3 regions of the Paenibacillus konkukensis genome follow, and region 1 is predicted to be linked to each of the others. Evidence: predicted binding sites of a transcription regulator. Region 1 holds the regulator's gene; each other region holds the start of a gene.
The links. The regulator Rex, encoded in region 1, represses fermentation and respiration genes when NADH is low (regulators of the CRP and FNR family bind a similar motif). The targets are predictions, from matches to a motif close to TTGTGAAATATTTCACAA.
Positions count from the first base shown of each region.

Region 2: a site for Rex is predicted at 4,211-4,228, ahead of SK3146_RS22915 (DUF1641 domain-containing protein). Genes of this name have one in related genera too.
Region 3: a site for Rex is predicted at 4,284-4,301, ahead of nirB (nitrite reductase large subunit NirB). Genes of this name have one in related genera too.

Region 1 is NZ_CP027059.1:1,208,693-1,214,858, forward strand. It holds gene SK3146_RS05185 (amidohydrolase) at 1-227, opposite strand, end outside; gene SK3146_RS05190 (DUF47 domain-containing protein) at 498-1,118, shown strand; gene SK3146_RS05195 (inorganic phosphate transporter) at 1,147-2,145, shown strand; gene SK3146_RS05200 (redox-sensing transcriptional repressor Rex) at 2,242-2,862, opposite strand; gene dinG (ATP-dependent DNA helicase DinG) at 2,859-5,723, opposite strand; gene SK3146_RS05210 (tetratricopeptide repeat protein) at 5,810-6,166, opposite strand, start outside.
Region 2 is NZ_CP027059.1:5,231,615-5,237,780, reverse strand. It holds gene SK3146_RS22935 (MraY family glycosyltransferase) at 1-664, opposite strand, end outside; gene SK3146_RS22930 (GNAT family N-acetyltransferase) at 953-1,783, opposite strand; gene SK3146_RS22925 (glyoxalase superfamily protein) at 1,992-2,378, shown strand; gene SK3146_RS22920 (NAD(P)/FAD-dependent oxidoreductase) at 2,463-3,641, opposite strand; gene SK3146_RS22915 (DUF1641 domain-containing protein) at 3,676-4,098, opposite strand; gene SK3146_RS22910 (TetR/AcrR family transcriptional regulator) at 4,494-5,045, opposite strand; gene SK3146_RS22905 (glucose-1-phosphate adenylyltransferase) at 5,224-6,166, opposite strand, start outside.
Region 3 is NZ_CP027059.1:171,300-177,465, reverse strand. It holds gene SK3146_RS00765 (helix-turn-helix domain-containing protein) at 1-151, opposite strand, end outside; gene SK3146_RS00760 (DUF6431 domain-containing protein) at 189-725, opposite strand; gene SK3146_RS00755 (ADP-ribosylglycohydrolase family protein) at 803-1,150, shown strand; gene nirD (nitrite reductase small subunit NirD) at 1,360-1,710, opposite strand; gene nirB (nitrite reductase large subunit NirB) at 1,732-4,182, opposite strand; gene SK3146_RS00740 (acyltransferase family protein) at 4,420-5,412, shown strand; gene SK3146_RS00735 (hypothetical protein) at 5,492-5,719, opposite strand; gene SK3146_RS00730 (hypothetical protein) at 5,796-6,086, opposite strand; gene SK3146_RS00725 (hypothetical protein) at 6,094-6,166, opposite strand, start outside.

The DNA of each region.
Region 1 (6,166 bases):
TAGCCGCGCAAGAGCGACATTGCCGCATGGCAATGCGTGTTGACAAGCCCCGGCATGAACAGCTTGTTCGTTCCGTCAATACGTTCGTCATACTGCTCCAGCGGCAGCGGCGCTTCCGTGCCGATATATGTAATCCGGTTGTCTTCTATTACCATACAACCGTTAACGATCGGATGTTGTTCATTCCATATAATGAATTGTCCGTTAGTAATTATCGTTTTTTTCATAATCACCTTATCCTTTCCGACTCCTAGCATCAACCTCCACTGTACAACTTCGTTAGCCGAAAAGCAAGTAATAGAGCGGCTGTCAAGAGGTTTAACCGCTGCATCATTAATGTTTGATGAACATATTCTGAATTGGATAAACTATGATTGCATTCCCTTACTCTGATGTGTTATTTTTATTTTTGGTGTTCATTTTCACGCTTATTCTACATTATTCGCGATCATTATTCGTTGTGTAAATTATTTACATATATTGAAGGAGGCTGTTTCATGCTTTTCGCCAAAAAGAACGATACCGACTTTTTGCTCCTGCTGATCAAAGCGTCGGAAAATACGCTGCACGCGGCGCAAATGTTTCGCAACGCCGTAATGGGAGATCAACCGCCCGCAGCGTTCTATCCTCAATTGAAGGATTTAGAGAACAAAGGCGATCAGATTACCCATCAAATTTTCAAAGGGCTGAACAAAGTGTTCATTACCCCATTGGATCGGGAAGATATTATGGAACTTGCCTCCAAAGTCGACGATGTCATCGACGGGATCGAAGCGACGATCGCACGTTTCGATTATTTGAACATTAACGAGAGCGATAAGTATATGCAGGAGTTTTCCGCCGTTCTTGTTGCCAGCTGCCAGCATATTCTCGATGCCTTCAAACTATTGTCCAAAAAGAAATATATGCAAATTACCGAACATACCGTCCAAATCAACAGCTTGGAGAACGAGGCCGACCGGTTAATGCGGGAAGGAATTCGCGAAATTTTCTTGAATCCTCAAGACCCTTATCACGATTTCAAGCTTAAGGAGCTCTATGAACGCCTTGAGCAAACTACGGATGCCTGTGAAGACGTAGCGAACATTTTGGAAAGCGTCGTATTGCGTTATTCGTAAGCTGCTTCGCAACCGGTAGGAGGTAATTATGTTAACCCTTTTGTTCATCATCGTAGGATTGGCTTTGCTGTTCGATTTCATCAACGGCTTTCACGATACGGCCAATGCGATTGCAACATCGATATCGACCAGGGCATTATCCCCTAAGGTAGCCGTTTTTTTCGCGGCCACCCTCAATTTTATCGGAGCGGTTTACTCCTCTGAAGTGGCCAAAACGATCGGCGGCAAAGTCGCCAATCCGGCAACCATCGAAAACGGGGTTACCGTTGTCATCGCGGCATTAATTACGGCTATTATATGGAATTTAGTCACTTGGTATTTCGGCATTCCTTCCTCCTCCTCGCATACGTTGATCGGAGCTTTAGCCGGCGCCGTCGTGGCCGGTGCGGGGATATCCGCAGTCAACTGGAGCGGCTTTAAAGAAATTATCGCTATTCTGATCCTGTCTCCCATGATCGCTTTTGCAACAGGATTCATCATTATGTGGATCATTAAACAGATCATTTTTGCCAGCGGCAATCATTCCCGCTCGAAGCTAAATCGAATGTTCCGGTTTTTTCAAATTTTTTCGGCCGGCCTTCTCTCCCTGTCGCACGGAGGCAACGATGCTCAGAAAGCAATGGGAATTATCGTTTTCGGAATGGTGGCGTTAGGGTACCAAACCAATTTGGACGTGCCGTTATGGGTTAAATTATGCGCGGCTACCGCCATGGGCCTCGGCACTTCGATCGGCGGATGGAAGATCATCAAGACCATGAGCAAAAATCTGATTAAGATCGAGCCGATCAACGGGTTCGCTTCCGATCTGAATTCATCCATCGTTATTCAGATTTCGACGGCAATGGGGATGCCGTTGTCCACGACGCATGTCATTTCGTCCTCGATTATCGGGACGGGATCGGTACTGAGGTTTCACGACGTAAAGTGGGCGACCGTTACCAAAATGGTTATGACTTGGGTCATTACGATCCCGATTAGTATGGCGCTCTCTTATCTCATCTACAAAGTCGTTTCTCTCGTCATTTGAGCTTGATTTCTCCTTACATACGATTAACCGTTACACGCCCAAAAAGCCTACATCGCTGTAGGCTTTTTTTGACGTACTTTTTTGACGTATAGGTTTCTAATCAAGATAGTACGCGAGGCTTTGCAGCTCCGTCGTAAAATCGGCGTGATGCACCCGAATTTCATTCGGAACTTTAATAATAATCGGAGCAAAATTCAAAATCGCTTCGACTCCGGCCTCGACAAACTGATTGGCTACTCCTTGCGCTTCAGCGGCAGGAACGGTAATGATCCCGATTCTTACATGCAGCTCTTTGATCGCTGCTTTGAGCTCTTCCATCGGCTTCACATTCAAATTGTTGATCGACTCCCCGATCTTCGATGCGTGCGCGTCGAAAACGGCGACAATTTTCATATTATCTTTCAAATAAGCGTTATAGTTGCATAATGCCCGCCCAAGATTACCCGCTCCGACGAGCGCTACCGGAATCACTTTATCAAGCTTTAAAATTTGCCGTATTTTTTCGATTAAATAGTCGACGTCGTAGCCGATTCCTTTTTTGCCGAACTCTCCGAAATAGGCGAGATCTTTGCGGATTTGAGCCGGGTTAAGATCCAGCTTTTGACCCAAATCCTGCGAAGATACCGTATTCACGCTTTTTTTGCTCAATTCGTTCAAAAACCGTAAATAGACCGGCAGTCTGCGAACGACCGCTTCGGAAATTTTAATTGTTTTCATACGTCGCTTTCCCCCATCCACTGCTTAATTCTCGGTACCAATTGATTGGTCGGCATATGCTCGATTTTGGGGCCGGGCAGCGAGTACAAGAAGTACTTTCCATATGTCGTATCAATGACCCGGGTATCATATATAATGACGATGCCTTTATCGTTCGCCGTCCGAACCAATCTCCCGAAGCCCTGCTTAAAGCGGATCACGGCCTGGGGCACCGACAGCTTCATGAAAGGATTTTGGTTAAGCTTCTTCAAATTTTCCGTCTTCGCTTCCACTAACGGATGATTCGGAGGCTGGAACGGAAGCCGCACGATCGCCAGACAGCTCAGCGCGTCGCCGGGAATGTCCACGCCTTCCCAGAAGCTGCTCGTTCCCAGCAGTACGCTCGCCGGACTGTTCTGGAACAAGCGGGTCAGCTTGCTCCGGTTGCTGCTGTCAACCCCTTGACCCAATACCTGAATGCCAAAAGGGCTCAGCACTTCCTTCAATGCCGCGTGAGTGAGCTTCAGCATCCGGTTGGACGTGAACAGCACCAGCATACGTCCTTTGGTCTCCAGCGCTACCTCGGCAAGCGATTGCGTCAGCCGGTCCAAGAACTGCTTCTCTCCTGAATTGCCGCGAATGCTGGGGAAATCTCTTGGAATCGCCACCAGCGCCTGCTGACGATAATTGAAAGGAGAAGGCAGCTGCACCGTCTTCAGTTTGGCCTGTACGGAGCCGTCCTTCACTTCTTCAAGTCCCAGCTGCTCGCAGGTATAATCAAAAGACTTGCCTACGGAAAGCGTAGCCGAGGTCATGATGACGCTGTCTTTTACCTCGAAAAAGTGCTGCTGAAGCATCGGGCTGACGTCGATCGGAACGCAAACGAGCTGCAGCGATTTGCTCTTGTTATGCTGTCCCCCTTCAAGCCAATATACGTAATTGTCGTCCGGCATCGTCATAAAAAAATGCAGATTGTCACGGTGACGGTACAGCTCCTTGACGGTGCCGCCGATATCGGTTACGACTCCCTGAAGATCCTGCTCGTCTTGAAGCTCCTTCATTTCGCTGAGCATTTTATCCAGTTTTTTCAAAACCTCGGAGCAGTTCAAATAAATGTTCTCTTCGAGAACAAGCAGCTTATCCCACGAGCTTGGCGTCTGGTCTTTCTTAATCCGGAATACAAGCTGTCCGCCCTCGGTTTGCGACGGATCGGAACGCGAGGCAAGCAGTTGGTACAACAGCTCGGCCAGTTCGTCCCACTGTTCCTTAATCGCAACGATTTTCGGAATGACCGCGTCTATAACGCCGCTCCACGCTTGCGCCCGCTCCGATTCCTCGCGCTGCAGCCTGGCCTTCAGGGAAGATAATTGGCCGCTGCGGCCGTCTTTATACAACCACCATAACGTATTCAGGAAAGCCCCGTAGAACAGCTCGATACCCAAATGCTTGCTGGCTACTTCCTCGAAATGATGCGCTTCATCGATAACAAGATGCTTATAGGACGGCAGAAGCCGGTTTTCCGCCTTCGTATCCGTAAACAGCATAGAGTGGTTGGTTATAATGACATCGGCCGTATTGGACTCATGCCGGGCACGATGATAAAAGCAGCGTTTGAACCAGGGGCATGCTCTGTTCAGACAGGAATCGGAATCGCTTGCCACCGTATGCCAAAACTGATTGCCTTTATTCGTGGCAAAATGCAGCTCTTCTTCGTCGCCCTGCTTCGTTTCGCTAAGCCAGACAAGCATTTGTCCGGCCGTGATCCGGTCTTCTTTGCCGTTTTCAAAATCTTGAAGATTCATTTTATGCTCGAATTTGCGCAAGCACAAATAATGACTTCTTCCTTTCAACACCGCCGCGCGAAAGCCCACCGGAAATAAACTGTGCAGAAGCGGTATGTCTCTTTCTCTAATCTGCTCCTGCAAATTGATGGTGTGCGTACTGACAAGCACCTTCTTATCCTTCTTCAGCCCGTAATACAGCGACGGAATCAAATAACCGAGCGATTTGCCCGTACCGGTTCCCGCTTCGATCATCAGATGCTTGCCTTCTTCGAAAGCGGCTTCGACCTCTTCCAGCATCTTCACCTGAGCTTCGCGGTCCTCGTAGGACTCGAAACGGATTTGCAGCTGCTGTTTGAGCCATTCATAAAATTCGGCGAAGCTATCCGGAATCGATTGCATTTCGTCGTCCTCGCGCACCGGCTCTTCGTTGCCCCACTCATCCACATTGATGGCAAACTGGCGAAAATAACGTCCTTCCTCCGTATCCACAGAGGTAAACATTTCCTTATACGCTTTCATTTCATGAAGAAACCATCCGAGATCGCTAGTCACTTCATCGAAAATAAGGGATAACCGCTGAAGCGTAAGCAGCGGCAAGCTTTGGAGCCTCTCCAAGCAGCGCAGCCAAACAAGCGCCGTCGCTTCGGCGTCGCTGTCCGCCTGATGCGGCCGTTCATGCTCAATGCCGAGCGACTGGCAAACCATGTTTAGCTGCAGGCTGCCCAAATACGGAAACAGCACGCGCAGCGTATCCATCGTGTCCAGCACCTTGCCGTCGAACGGAAAATAACCGTGCTCATCCAGAGCCCGCTGCAAGAATGCCAAATCAAAGGCAATATTATGCCCGACCAGGACGGTATCCTGCAAAAGCGGCACCATTTGCCCAATAACCGTATCAAGCTCCGGGGCATCTTTGACCATCTCATCGTCAATGCCGGTTAACGACGTTATAGAAGAAGGTATACCTATCCCGGGATTGACCAGAGAAGTATACCTGTCGATGATGTAGTCGTCTTGTATAATGACGAGGCCAACCTGTATGATGCGATCCGCAGGCTGGCTCCCGGTCGTTTCAAAATCCAAAACCGCGAATTTCATTACTTTTATGTCAATCCCTTCATTCCCACTCTCTTCTAAGCATACCAATACTCTCGGGAAAAGGGAATAGTAAACTTATCCTTCGTTTAACGGTAAGGCTGCTGGTGAAACTGCAGCTGGCCCTTCTTTTCGCAGCACAGTCCCATCTCCATCAGAGGCTGAACGCTGCTCGGGTCCGTTTGAAACGCCAAATTAAAATATTCCGCGGCTTTATCCATATTGTCGTGATGAACTGCTTGAATACATCCCATCGCATTGTAAGAAATAGCTCTCATCTGCAGGTTATTCGTTAATTGCGCCAAAAAATGAAAATGACTGTAGCTTTCCGCGATATCTCCTCTGCGCAAGTAGCTCATGGCCAAATAAACTCGCGCCAATGTAAAATCAGGCTGTTTGCTGACGATAGCGGAAAATTCGCGGATCGCCTCGTCGTACATCCACAG
Region 2 (6,166 bases), 3.9 Mb from region 1:
GCATAAAGCCGATGAACGAAGCGCCTGCGTCGCCCATAAATACTTTGGCCGGAGGCTTGTTATATTTCAAATAACCGAGACCTACGCCGACCAGCAAAATAGCCATCATCGCCGAATCCGGCTGGCCTTTGGCCAAAGCGACAATGAACAGAGTAACCGCGGAAATGGTCGACAAGCTGCCCGCCAGACCGTCCATCCCGTCGGAGAAATTGATGACGGTCGTCACTCCGAAGATCCAGGTCACCGTCAGGAGAAACTGAGCCCAGGTCCACAGCAAAATCTCTTCCCCGGTGAACGGATTCGTGAAGCCGTGAAAGACGATGCCCGATTGGTATACGATGACGGCGGCCAGCAGCTGAACGACCAGCTTGGGCAGAGCGGGCAGCTCCTTGCCGTGCGTTTTGTACCAATCGTCGACGATCCCGATCGACAGCACGAGCAGTCCCCCGGCCATAATCGCCAGCGATTGACTGAAATTATCCCGTATGAAAATAAAATATGTAATGACGAAACCGGCAAAAATCGCGATTCCCGCCGTTAGCGGAATCGGTTCCCGATGAATCTTTCTCTCGCTGTCGGGCCGCGGCTTGTCCACAAAATCGATTTTATAAGCCAGCTTCCGCAGCGGAGGAATAAGCCCTAATACGATTAAAAACGAAATCAATCCAGCGGTAAAATACAGTATAACGATCCCTCCCCTGAAATTGTCGACCGGACGGACTATGTAAGGAAACTATACGACAATTTCCATTATAACACAGCAAAAGGCCAGGTGGACATGCCGTCGAATGATAGCCCCATGATAATCGGATGATAGAACGAGTATGAGCTTCGCTCCCCATTCTCCTTGCTGCAAGCTTACCCCGTCTTCACTCAGAACCGCTGGCGGTACCAAGAGAGCAAGCGACGGAGCATTACAAAAGTCACCGCAACATTGGCCGGTCCGCCGCAATTATCCCACTGATCCGCTAAGCCGGGAGAAGACCATCTCCGGACGCCAAGGCAGCGGCTCGCCGAGCCTCATTCGGACGGCGCGCTTGACGACCGTAAATCCTTCTCCTTCGGCATACGCTACGGCGGCGCGGTTGCCGCCCAGGACGGCAAGCGAACGCTTCCCGTCCGCATCGATCCATCGATGCAGCAGCGCACAGCCCGCTTCGGCGTCCTCCGCTATGATCGTGCCTGCGGCCCAGGGCAGATTAAGCTGAAACGCGCGCAGCCCGGAGCCGTCCGCGTGCGGCACGACCCAGCCGCCGTTCGGCCAAAGGACGCCGATCAGCGCCGAGCGATCCTCTCCCGTCGCCCGGCGGTCGAGCAGCCCCGCCTGCGGCAGATCGCGCCCGGTCATCAGCCGCATCGGCACCGGCTCGGGGAACGGCTTGACGATGCTTTCGTCGCTTTTGCGCATAAAGCAGTACTCCCCGTCCGCCGCAAAGCCCAGCTTCTCATAGACCGGCCTGCCGAGGTCCGTCGCGATAAGCTGCAAGGTACGGCAGCCCTTCCCCTGCATGATGCTTACGATGCCTTTGGTCAGCAGCTTGCCCGCCCCTTGCCCGCGGAAGGCGGCATCAACAATGATAGGACCGATCCAGGCCGTCGGACCGAACTGCGTCCCATTGGCTACGCCGATCACTTGACCCTTGTGCTCAGCCACAATCGTCTCGCAGCTCGCAAACTGCAAATAGAACGCAAGCGGAGGCCGGAGATCGCCCCATCCTTCGGGCTGAAGCCGCACTACCGCTTCCAGATCGCCGGGACTCATAGGGCGGATCGTCGTTTCCATGCACTATCATCCTTTCCGTGAATAATTATTTATTTTAATGAATTATTATACATTATTATTTGAAACTGTCCACGCTTATTTACCGGCAGTCGTTGTGTTCCTTTCCCAAATCCTGTATTCTAATCCCAGCTTCACTTTTATGACGATTGTACGGCCGTTACAACCTTTCATCCGTTACAAACCTTTCCATTAGAGGAGGACTGCGTTTATGGACACGCCCGAGCTTCGCTTCAACCCGCCCGTGCCGATCATCCGCATGTTCGATGTCGGTCAGACCAAGGACTTTTATTTGAATTTCCTGGGCTTTACCCTCGACTGGGAGCATACCTTCGATGAGAATTTCCCGCTGTACATGCAGATCTCGCGCAGCGGATGCGTCATCCACCTGTCCGAGCATTACGGCGATTGTTCGCCGGGCGCCGCCCTGCGAATCGAAACCGACAACGTGGCGGACCTCCATTCCCGCCTGCTGTCGCAGCAGTACAAGTACGCCAGACCGGGTCTGGAGAATACCCCTTGGGGCACTAAGGAAATACAGCTTACCGATCCGTCCGGCAACCGGATTATATTCTACCAGCCTTCCCCTCCGGCATAACAGCTCCGAACAGGCTTCATGCTCCTATGCAAAAAAAAGCCCTGCTCCCGGAACGATTCCGAAAACAGGGCTTTTGGCTTTGAATTAATAAGCTAATGTGAAAAGACCGTTAATATGCGACAAGTAACGCATGTTGCTCGCTTCCTTCATCAGCGAAGCAGGCAGACCTTTCAGGCGGGTTTGGTTCGCGCCGATCGTACCGATAGCGTCTTTGCGGCCAAGGCTTCCCAATGTTCCCGAGAATACCGGAACGAATGCTTCCTTAGGTCCGTTATTGAAGTAAGCGAACAGATTATAACCGATCGTTTCGCCCATTTGCCATGCCAATTGAGCGGTCGGAGGATATGGACGGCCTTCGTTGCCCATAACGACGGCGCTGTCGCCTGCGATGAATACATCCGGATGAGATGTCGATTGCAGGAATTCAGTTACCGTAGCGCGTCCGCGGTTCACTTCGATGCCACAGTTGGCGACAACCGCGTTCCCTTGCACGCCGCCAGTCCAAACCAGCGTATTCGTTTCGATCGAACGGCCGTCCTTCAAGGATACCGCCGTTTCCGTCATTTCCGTAATCGCAAGTCCGGTCAAAAATTGTACGCCGCGTTTTTCCAAGCTGGTTTGCGCGCGTTCTACCAATTCAGGAGCAAAGCCTGCCAAAATGGAAGGTCCGGCTTCTACGCAGTAAAGGGAAATTTCGTTGAAATCGATCCCTTTTTTACGGCACAGGCCTGGAAGCATGTCGGCAAATTCGCCGACCAATTCGATTCCGGTAAGTCCGCCGCCGCCGACAACGATCGTAGCATCGGCTTTGTTCTTGGTTCTGGCATACTCTTCAATGCGTTCTTCCACATGAGCGCGCAGACGATTGGCATCAGCCACGGATTTAAGGATAAAGCTGTGCTCCTGCAATCCGGGAATTCCGAAGAACGCCGTTTCGCTTCCGAGGGCGACGACGAGCGCATCGTATTCGAAGGTTTTGCCGCTTTTCAGCAGCACGTTTTTATCCTCGACGCGGATGTTTTCTACCGTATCGATAACGAGGTTCACGTTTTTGCCGCGAAGCAGCTTTTCAAGAGGAAGCGCCACCGCATGCTCGGATACGCCACCTACCGCCAATCTATGAAGCTCCGTGATGATTTGGTGAGTAGGATAACGGTTGACCACGGTAATTGTGGCTTGCTCCGGTGTAAAGTATTTACGGGCTGTCAGCGCAGTCAACAGACCGCCGTAACCGCCGCCTAGAATTAATATTTGCTTCGACATACTTATCCTCCGTTCTTAGGTTCGATCCGATGAATTAGTGCTGTTCCTTTTGGGAGCGGCGTTCCGCCAATACGTCAAGGAAAGCTTGGGAAAGCTGCAGCGCCTTTTGTACTTGCGGATCTTTCAGCATTCTTAACATGCCGAACAGGCCGATCGAAGCGGTTTGGGCTGTTTGCACACGGTCGTTAGCTTCAATAGCCGCAGATGCAATGCCTTTGGCGCCTTCTTGAATCGGCTTGACGAACTCTTCCATGCCGCCCTTGATGTCCTCGATCAGTACTTGGTCCGTTACCACATTTTGTACGACATCGTAGGTTTTCGTCAGGATCGTAACCAGCTCAGCCAACTTAGGCAGGTTCTCCACCAAAACGGTAAGCGATTGTTGTACCTCGGGTTTCATCAATTGATCCAGTACATCGATGGATTCCCGTGGGATCGTTTGTGTAGTTTCTGACATAAGTAAACGTCCTCCTTTGCTTTGAGATAGAAAACCGCCAGTGTCTGCATTCCTGTTCAAAGATAGCTTTTCCGTCCCAAGGAGATTTATGAATCGTTGGATTTAAGCCCAAATGTAACTTTTTTCACAAGTGCGAGAAAAAAAAGTCCCATAACTATTTCATTCCTTGCGAATAGAACAGGCGCCAAACGGAATCCTATGTAGTTACTATTATACTCCTCCTGAAGCAAATAGAAAAAAGCAATTTTCGACAATTGTGAACATTTTGAGAACAAATCGTTCCATTTTGTCCGTCGAGGATACGGTTCCTGAAGATATTCTCTGGAAATCTTGGAAACCCGTGAGATTCCGGCGTTTATGCGCCTTGTCATCCGTTCATCCGTCTTTTGCGGGGATCAGCTCCCGTCTTTTCTATGCACCGGCTTCAGCTCCGGCATATCTAGCACCGCGGCCACATGACAGAGCATACCGTTGGCCAGAAACAAGCTGACTTCCGCTTCAGGATCGCTAATATTGGCCCCGCGAAACCGTTCAAGCACCAGTTCTCTCACCCGGCTGAGCCCGTCTCTCATCGCCAGTCGGATCGGTTCGTCTTTAATGCCCTGGCCCTGAACCTGCAGCACCATCTCATGGCGATGCGTTTCCATCAATTGCTCATAACGCAAAATCATTTCTTCTACAAGACGATCCGCAGGAACGTCCACTTGGGCGAAGCAGTCCAAGGTCCGCTGAAAGGCGCGTTCCAGCGCTGCAACGAACAGCTCCTCTTTATTCTTGAACAGCTTGAACACATAAGGCTGGGATATGCCCACCTTCTCGGCGATTTGCGCTGTCGTAGTGCCGTAATAACCGTTCTCGGCAAAAACCTGCACCGCGGCTTCCAGTATTTCTTCGCGGCGGGCGGCCTGCAAGCTGTCGCGTTTGGACACAGAGGCGGATTTGGCCATAAACAGGCCTCCTTCCCTACAGTAGTTAGTGACTGATTAGTCACCATTCTACGACAATTCTCTGTGTATTGCAAGGCCTGGGCCGATAGGAGTTTCCACGCGGCTTCAACTCCCACCGGCTTTCCGGCCGCTTTTTCACGGCGCTTTTAACAGCTGTTTTTCCCGCGCCGTCGTGCCGTCACAAAATCAATTCGGCTTGGAACTGGCCGGCCGTCATATAAGCGGCGGAAGGCATGTCCTGCCCGACATATTCGCGGTCTCCTACGACCGAAATGGCCGCGCCGTCAGGCGAGCCTATCTCCGCGCCGTCCCGAATAACCGCGCCTTCGCCGATAATCGCCTTGCAGATGGTAACCCCGCTGCCGATTTGAGCGTTCGGCATAATGACACTGTCGACAATGCGGCTGTCCGGCCCTACAGTAACCCCGGCCGAGATAACGGAGCCCTCCACTTGCCCGTGAACGGCGCAATCCGCGCAAACGATCGAATTGCGGATCGTCCCCGATGTATCGATATAGCGCGATGCTTCCGGGCCATATCCGCTATACAGCGGCCTTGCCGCAGGGCTGGAGGCGAAACGCGGATTGCTGCCGAGCAGATCCATATGAGCTTCCCAGAGACTTTCGATCGTACCTACGTCCTTCCAATAACCTGCGAATTCATATGCATGAAGCTTTCCTTGACCGGCCAGCATCGCCGGAATGACATCTTTGCCGAAATCGTGACTTGAAGCTTCGTTCACAGCGTCTTCCTCCAAATAGCGCTCCAGAAAAGAAGTATTAAACATATAAATTCCCATGGAAGCGAGATTGCTTGCAGGCATCTTCGGTTTTTCCTTAAATTCCGTAATCTTCCCGGCCGCATCGGTTTTCATAATGCCGAACCGACCCGCCTCCTCCATCGGCACCGGAGTTACCGCGAGCGTAGCTTCCGCTCCGGTTTCCCAATGACGCTGCAGCATGGAACGGTAGTCCATGTGATAAATATGATCGCCGGATAGTACAAGAATCGTGTCGGGGCTATGCTTGACAATAAACGGCCAATTGCGGTAAACCGCATCGGCGGTTCCCGTATAACCGGCATGGCCGACATGCGGCTGGCCGGAAGACAGAATGGCTACC
Region 3 (6,166 bases), 1.0 Mb from region 1:
GTCGCAGTGTCCGCTCAGAGAGCCCGGTCTGTTCACAGATCCTCTGCTTGATCTCTCTAGCTCTAGCAGGGTCAAGCCCCTCAGCGAGCAGCGGCGACAACAGCTGTACGCGTTCCGATGCAATCGCTTCGGCTTTCTTCTGATCTTTCATCTATTCAACACCTCGCTTGGTAGACTTCGAGATGAGTCTACCGCAAGGCAGGGGTGGACAAACATGCAGAACGGGTATGTAGCCACAAATTTGAATTGGCGACGGGTCGGACAATTCGAGCCAGCCAGCCGGAGGCATCCCCGACAACGTGTCCGATGGGGTGATGTGCAGACTGTGAGGGTACGGACGTTTTCTCTACAGGGTCTTGGTGAAAGCGAATGGCGATGGACTTCAAACATCCGAGCAAGTACACGGTTTGCTCCCGAAACCAAATCTTCCAGCGCCGCAGGGTAGCATCGTCTGCTGCCACTGTGGAGGGTGCCTCCGATACTGAAACGACTTGTTCCACACATGCCGAGTCGTACCGCTTGTACGGTACAACACAATCCGGAAGCTCGTGGTGAATCTTCCGGCACCCTATGCAACGCAACCGGCGAATGACAAGCAGGCGGCAATCCCCGCCCTCATCCACTAATTTCCGTTTCCGGCTGCCAATGACGCTAAGCGCTTCTCCACAGCAGGGAGATGGGACCACTTCTGCACATCTAACGAAAAACGCCGGGTGACTTCTCATCCAGCTCATACTTTGATACAATGACCATGTTGGGTAGGGGATGCATCCCGTGAGCCTGTTGCCGCAGGCCCACATACATGGGGGCATCCTTTTCCTTTTCTGTGATATGGTCATTATATTCAGCAACTCGCGGACAGGCAATCCCGTCAGTAATTGGACGTTATCTTTCAGCGGCAACATTCAAGGGTTTAGCAATAGGTGATGCTATTGGAAAACAGACAGAGTCATTGAAGTTCGAAGAAATAAAAGAATGGTTTCCTGAAGGGATTAGTGGACTTCACGGCGCTATAAATACCGTCATGCCTCGTTACGATGGAAAACATTATCTATGGAGGTTTGGGGAGACAACAGACGATACAGAACAATCTATTTCCATTGCTAGGGTGATTGCAAATGGTACACCCCTCAGCCATAGCTTTTCATGATTTATAGACATATGTACAAAATACGGGTTTTGTGCAAATGTAAGGCGGACTTTAGTAAACCCTTTGTTGTACCTTTCAATTAATAAAATATTTTAGAGCACCCACATATACTTGTAAGTGCTCATGTATTCGAAATTATTATCGTTTTTCGTTTTTCGTTTATTTATACCATTGGGATTGTATCTCGTATAAAGTGGTTTTTCTTTCTTTCAACCCAACGCAATAGTTTCTGGAAGTCCGATCTTCACAACTTCATTTTCAATAACAACAGGATAGGTTTGAACTTCGCCTGTGTCCGGCTCCAGCACTTTGCCATCCTCCAAGCTTATATGCAAATCCCGCAGCGGACAATATATGGCATGTCCGCTGACAATAGCTTCCGTCAAGGGTCCGCCTTTCTTGTGCGGGGTTCTATTCTCAAGCGCAAATAGCTTGCCATCGCTTGTACGGAACACGGCAAGGCTATATTCTCCGATCCGAACCTCCTTGCCGATGAACGGCTTGAATTGCGCCAAGGCGCCAATTTCGACATATCGCAATTCCAGCGTATTCAGCTCCATTGTAAACCATCTCCTGTACCTTTATTTTACTTTCGCCGGAATTTGTATCGTTTCGTACATTTGATCGCGTTGTGTATGATCGTGCAATACGGCTTGCCATGGGTCGCTCAAGCGGGCAAGCGCCTCCTCTACCCTTTGGACAAGCAACTTCCGGTTCTCCGCATCCTTCACGACGGCGTTCTCAATCTCTTCTAGCCCGACTCGCTCTACGAATTCGCTTGTTCTTTCGCCGTATTTGCCGTTTTCTCGGTAATATTGGATAAATGCGCCGGAGATCGCAATCAATTCTTCATCCGACTTTACTTTGCAGAGTAAATCCCCCTTACGCAGCTTCGTTCCGCCGTTACCGCCGATGTAGAGTTCCCACCCGCCATCGTTGCCGACGATTCCGAGATCCTTAATTCCCGATTCTGCGCAATTGCGCGGACAGCCGTTGACTGCCATTTTAAATTTGGCCGGCATATTCAGCCGCTCGAATTTTTTCTCCAGGGCAATGCCCATCCCGATTGAATCCTGCGTGCCGAAGCGGCAAAATTGAGAGCCAACGCAAGTTTTTACGGTACGAAGCGCTTTAGCATAGCCGTAGCCGGAAGGCATATCGAGCTCCTCCCAGATTTTCGGCAGATCCGCCTTATCTACGCCCAGGAGATCAATTCGCTGGCCGCCTGTGAGCTTCACCATCGGTACTCGATACTTCTCTGCTATATCCGCAATCTTACGCAGCTCCTCAGGCGACGTTACGCCTCCGTACATCCTCGGAATGACGCTGAAGGTTCCGTCTTTTTGAATATTCGCGTTCAATCGCTCGTTAACGAATCGCGATTCCGGCTCGTCTTCGTATTCTTCAGGCAGCAGCATACCGAGGTAGTAATTGATCGCCGGCCGGCACTTCGAACATCCTTCCGGGTTGCTCCAATTCAGAACATGCATGACCTCACGCACATGGGTGAGCCCTTTCTCCCTGATCGCTGCGATGATCTCGTCGCGATCAAGCTTCGTACATCCGCAGATGCCTTCCTTCTTCGCTGCAACTCCGTCGTAATTGTCTCCAAGCACATACTTCAGAATCTGCTCGACAACGGGCTTACACCCGCCGCAGGAGCGGGTCGCCCCTGTCGACATTTTGATCGCGTCGATTGTTGTACAGCCGCTTTGAATGCACGAAACGATGGTTCCTTTCGTAACTCCGTTACAACCGCATACGATTTCACTGTCGTCCATGGAGGCTACCGAAAGCATTGAATTCTCTTTGCCGCAGCAACCTCCGCCGCCGCCAAAAAGCTCTCTATGAATCTCTTCATCCAAAACGGCATTGGTTCGCACCCACTTGGTCAGCTTCTGGGCATGTGCGACATCGCCGAATAAGATGCCTCCAACGATTCGACCCTCCTGAAGGAGTATCTTTTTATATGTTTTCTTCCAGGAATCGCAGAGCGTAAGCACCTGATGTTCCGGTTTCTCCAGGAATTCGCCGGCGGAAAATACGTCTACACCGGAAATTTTCAGCTTGGTTGCAACGGAGGAACCTTCATACGGCTGCGTATCTTGGCCGGCCAGAACTTTGGCCAGCACGGTCGCTTGCTCAAACAGCGGTGCGACAAGACCGTAACAAACATTGCGGTGCTCGCAGCATTCGCCGACCGCATAGACGTCCGGAGCGCTTGTACGAAGCAGATCATCGACGACGATACCGCGACCGGTTTGAATGCCGCTGGCCCTCGCGACATCGGTATTGGGCTTGATGCCTGCGGCCATGACCACAAGCTGCGCCTCCAAGGTCTCTCCGTTTTCGAAGCGGATTCCGCCGACCCGGCCGCTGCCGTCGTTTATTAGCTCGCTTGTTTTCACATTCATGCGGAATTTGATGCCCTGGGCCTCCAGTTCAGCTTTCAGCATGTCGCTCGCCGTCTTGTCCAGCTGCCGTTCCATTAACGTGTCCATCAAATGAACAACGGTGACATCCATGCCGTTCTGCACGAGGCCTTTGGACGCTTCCAATCCCAGCAGTCCCCCGCCGATGACCGCCGTTTTGTGATACGTTGCTGCAGAATCCAGCATGACTTCGCAGTCTTGAATGTCGCGAAATCCGATGACACCGGCCAGGTCGGACCCGGGAATCGGGAGAACGAATGGCTTGGAGCCCGTTGCTATAATGAGGGCATCATAAGCCGCCGGCTCAAGCCCGTCCGCGTACACTTTTTTATTGATCGTATCGATTTTTGTAACCGTAGTGCTTGTTCGAAGTGCAATCCCGTTCTCTTCATACCATTCTCTTGGGTTCAAAATAATGTCGTCTATCGTTTTGCTGCCTTCCAGCACATAGGACAGCTGAATGCGATTATAGTTCGGATAAGGCTCGCTGCCAAACACGGTAATCTCATACTGGTCAGTCAGCTTCAGTACCTGTTCGATGACACTCATGCCAGCCATACCATTCCCAATAAGAACGAGTTTTTTTCTCTGCCGCTCCATTCCAATCCCTCCTGTATAACCTCTCTCTAGCTTGCTCTTGATTATAGGATAGATCGTCGCGGGATGGTGTGATAAAAATCATTCCGCCGAATTTTGCTTGATTGTGAAAACAATCACATATCTTGCTGCTTGTGCAACGTATAATGAATATGACATCGGGCTTTATGCCTGCAATCCTTTAAGAAAGCCGTGATTTAAATGAACAGACCAGCGGAAATAAACAAAAATGATATCTTTATGCTAAACACTCGCTTCGTCCTCATTGTGACGGTCGTGCTCGGAAACCTCCTTATGCCGGTCATTCCGCATGATTCCGGGGCAAATGCCGTCGTGTTGACGATATTTACTTTCCATATGCCCGTGTTTGTTTTTGTGACCGGATATTTTTCGAGAGGCTTTACGGAGGACCCGCATTATCTCCAAGTGCTGATGAGAATCTTTTTACAATATGTCGTCTTCCAAACGATCTATTCGACGCTAGATTTCTTCTGCTTTCATACGGAAGGCTACATCTACTCGTTTTGGGCGCCTTATTGGATGCTTTGGTTTCTCCTGAGCCATCTTTTCTGGAAATTGCTGCTGCTCGGCTTTGTCAAATTGAAGCACCCGATTGTCGCAGCCATTCTGCTAGGGGCGCTTATAGGCTACTTGCCTTTCGATGGATTTTGGCTGAGCGCCGGGAGGACATTTATTTTTTTTCCGTTCTTTCTTGCCGGATATTATTATAACGGGGCCGGCCTACGCAAAGCTGCCCGTCATGTTTCGGTAAAGCTTATGGCAGCCGCCGTGCTTGCTTTGCTCCTTGCACTCTTTTACAATGGCATCTTCCGGCTTCAACTGGGCTGGCTCCTCGGCAGCCGAACCTATACCGAGCTTAATATGCTTGAATGGTACGCGGTATTGTTCCGACTCGCCGTATATGCACTCGCTGCCGTAGTTTCTCTTGCGTTCCTGCTGCTGCAGACGGATAAGAAAAGCATCGTGACGGAATGGGGCGAGCGGACGGTGTATGTCTTCCTGATGCATGGAGCGGCATTAAAGCTGCTTACCGCGGCGGGCGTATACCGGGGCGCCGCACATTTCGGACACTTGTGGCTGCTGCTTGGAACCGGACTAATCTTGACTCTTTTGTTATCGCACAGGAGAGTAGCTGAATGGACCCGTCCTTTCATTCATCCGGACCCTGAACTGCTGCTAGGAAAGATGAAGAAGCTGTTGTCGCATCATTAGGGCCGAACATCCAATTGAACGATCCGCTCATGCATAAGGGACAGTATCCGCTGATATCGCGACTGTCCCTTCTTACCAATTACGAATTTAATTGTTCGATTTCATCTATTAACTGCCGGGAACGCTTGGCGTTTCCTTCCGCAAAATTTTGAAGCCGTTCCCTGAGCTGCTCCCGACTGTGCAATCTTTCCGACATGATCGTATAGGTGCGAAGCAATTCCGTTTCATAGGCCAAAGTCCTCTGCAGCTCGTTCTTGAGTTCAGCAGCATCTATGCCGCACTTCGCTCCTGTTTCATCGCAGTCCATTTCCTCTACCTCCCTTTTTTTCTATTTTCACCGGAATGACGGCAGTTATCCGGACGGAGGTATGGAAAAATAAAGATTACACGCCGAAATAAACCTTATACACAAGCTGCGCCGCCGCATCGGAGGAACAGAGCACTGCGCCGTCGTCTGTTGTGACCAAGCTCGTGCTGTCCTCGCCTAGAATAGGTATGGCCAGAAATTGATGTTCGTTCATATAGATTTGCATATATTCATTGTTGTCGGTCATTTTTATTTTCTCCAGCGTTATTTTTTTAGGAGGAGCAACGGGATCAAGACCTGCTTGATCCTCAATATGCACCTCGATCTGGGACCCCATCCATTGTGACAGCTTATCCTCCCATTTCATCTCGCATTCACCTCGTCTTTATGCGGCAGGAGCCTGCATCTATTTTTGGCCATACTTTCACTTGATACCCTTGCAGATAT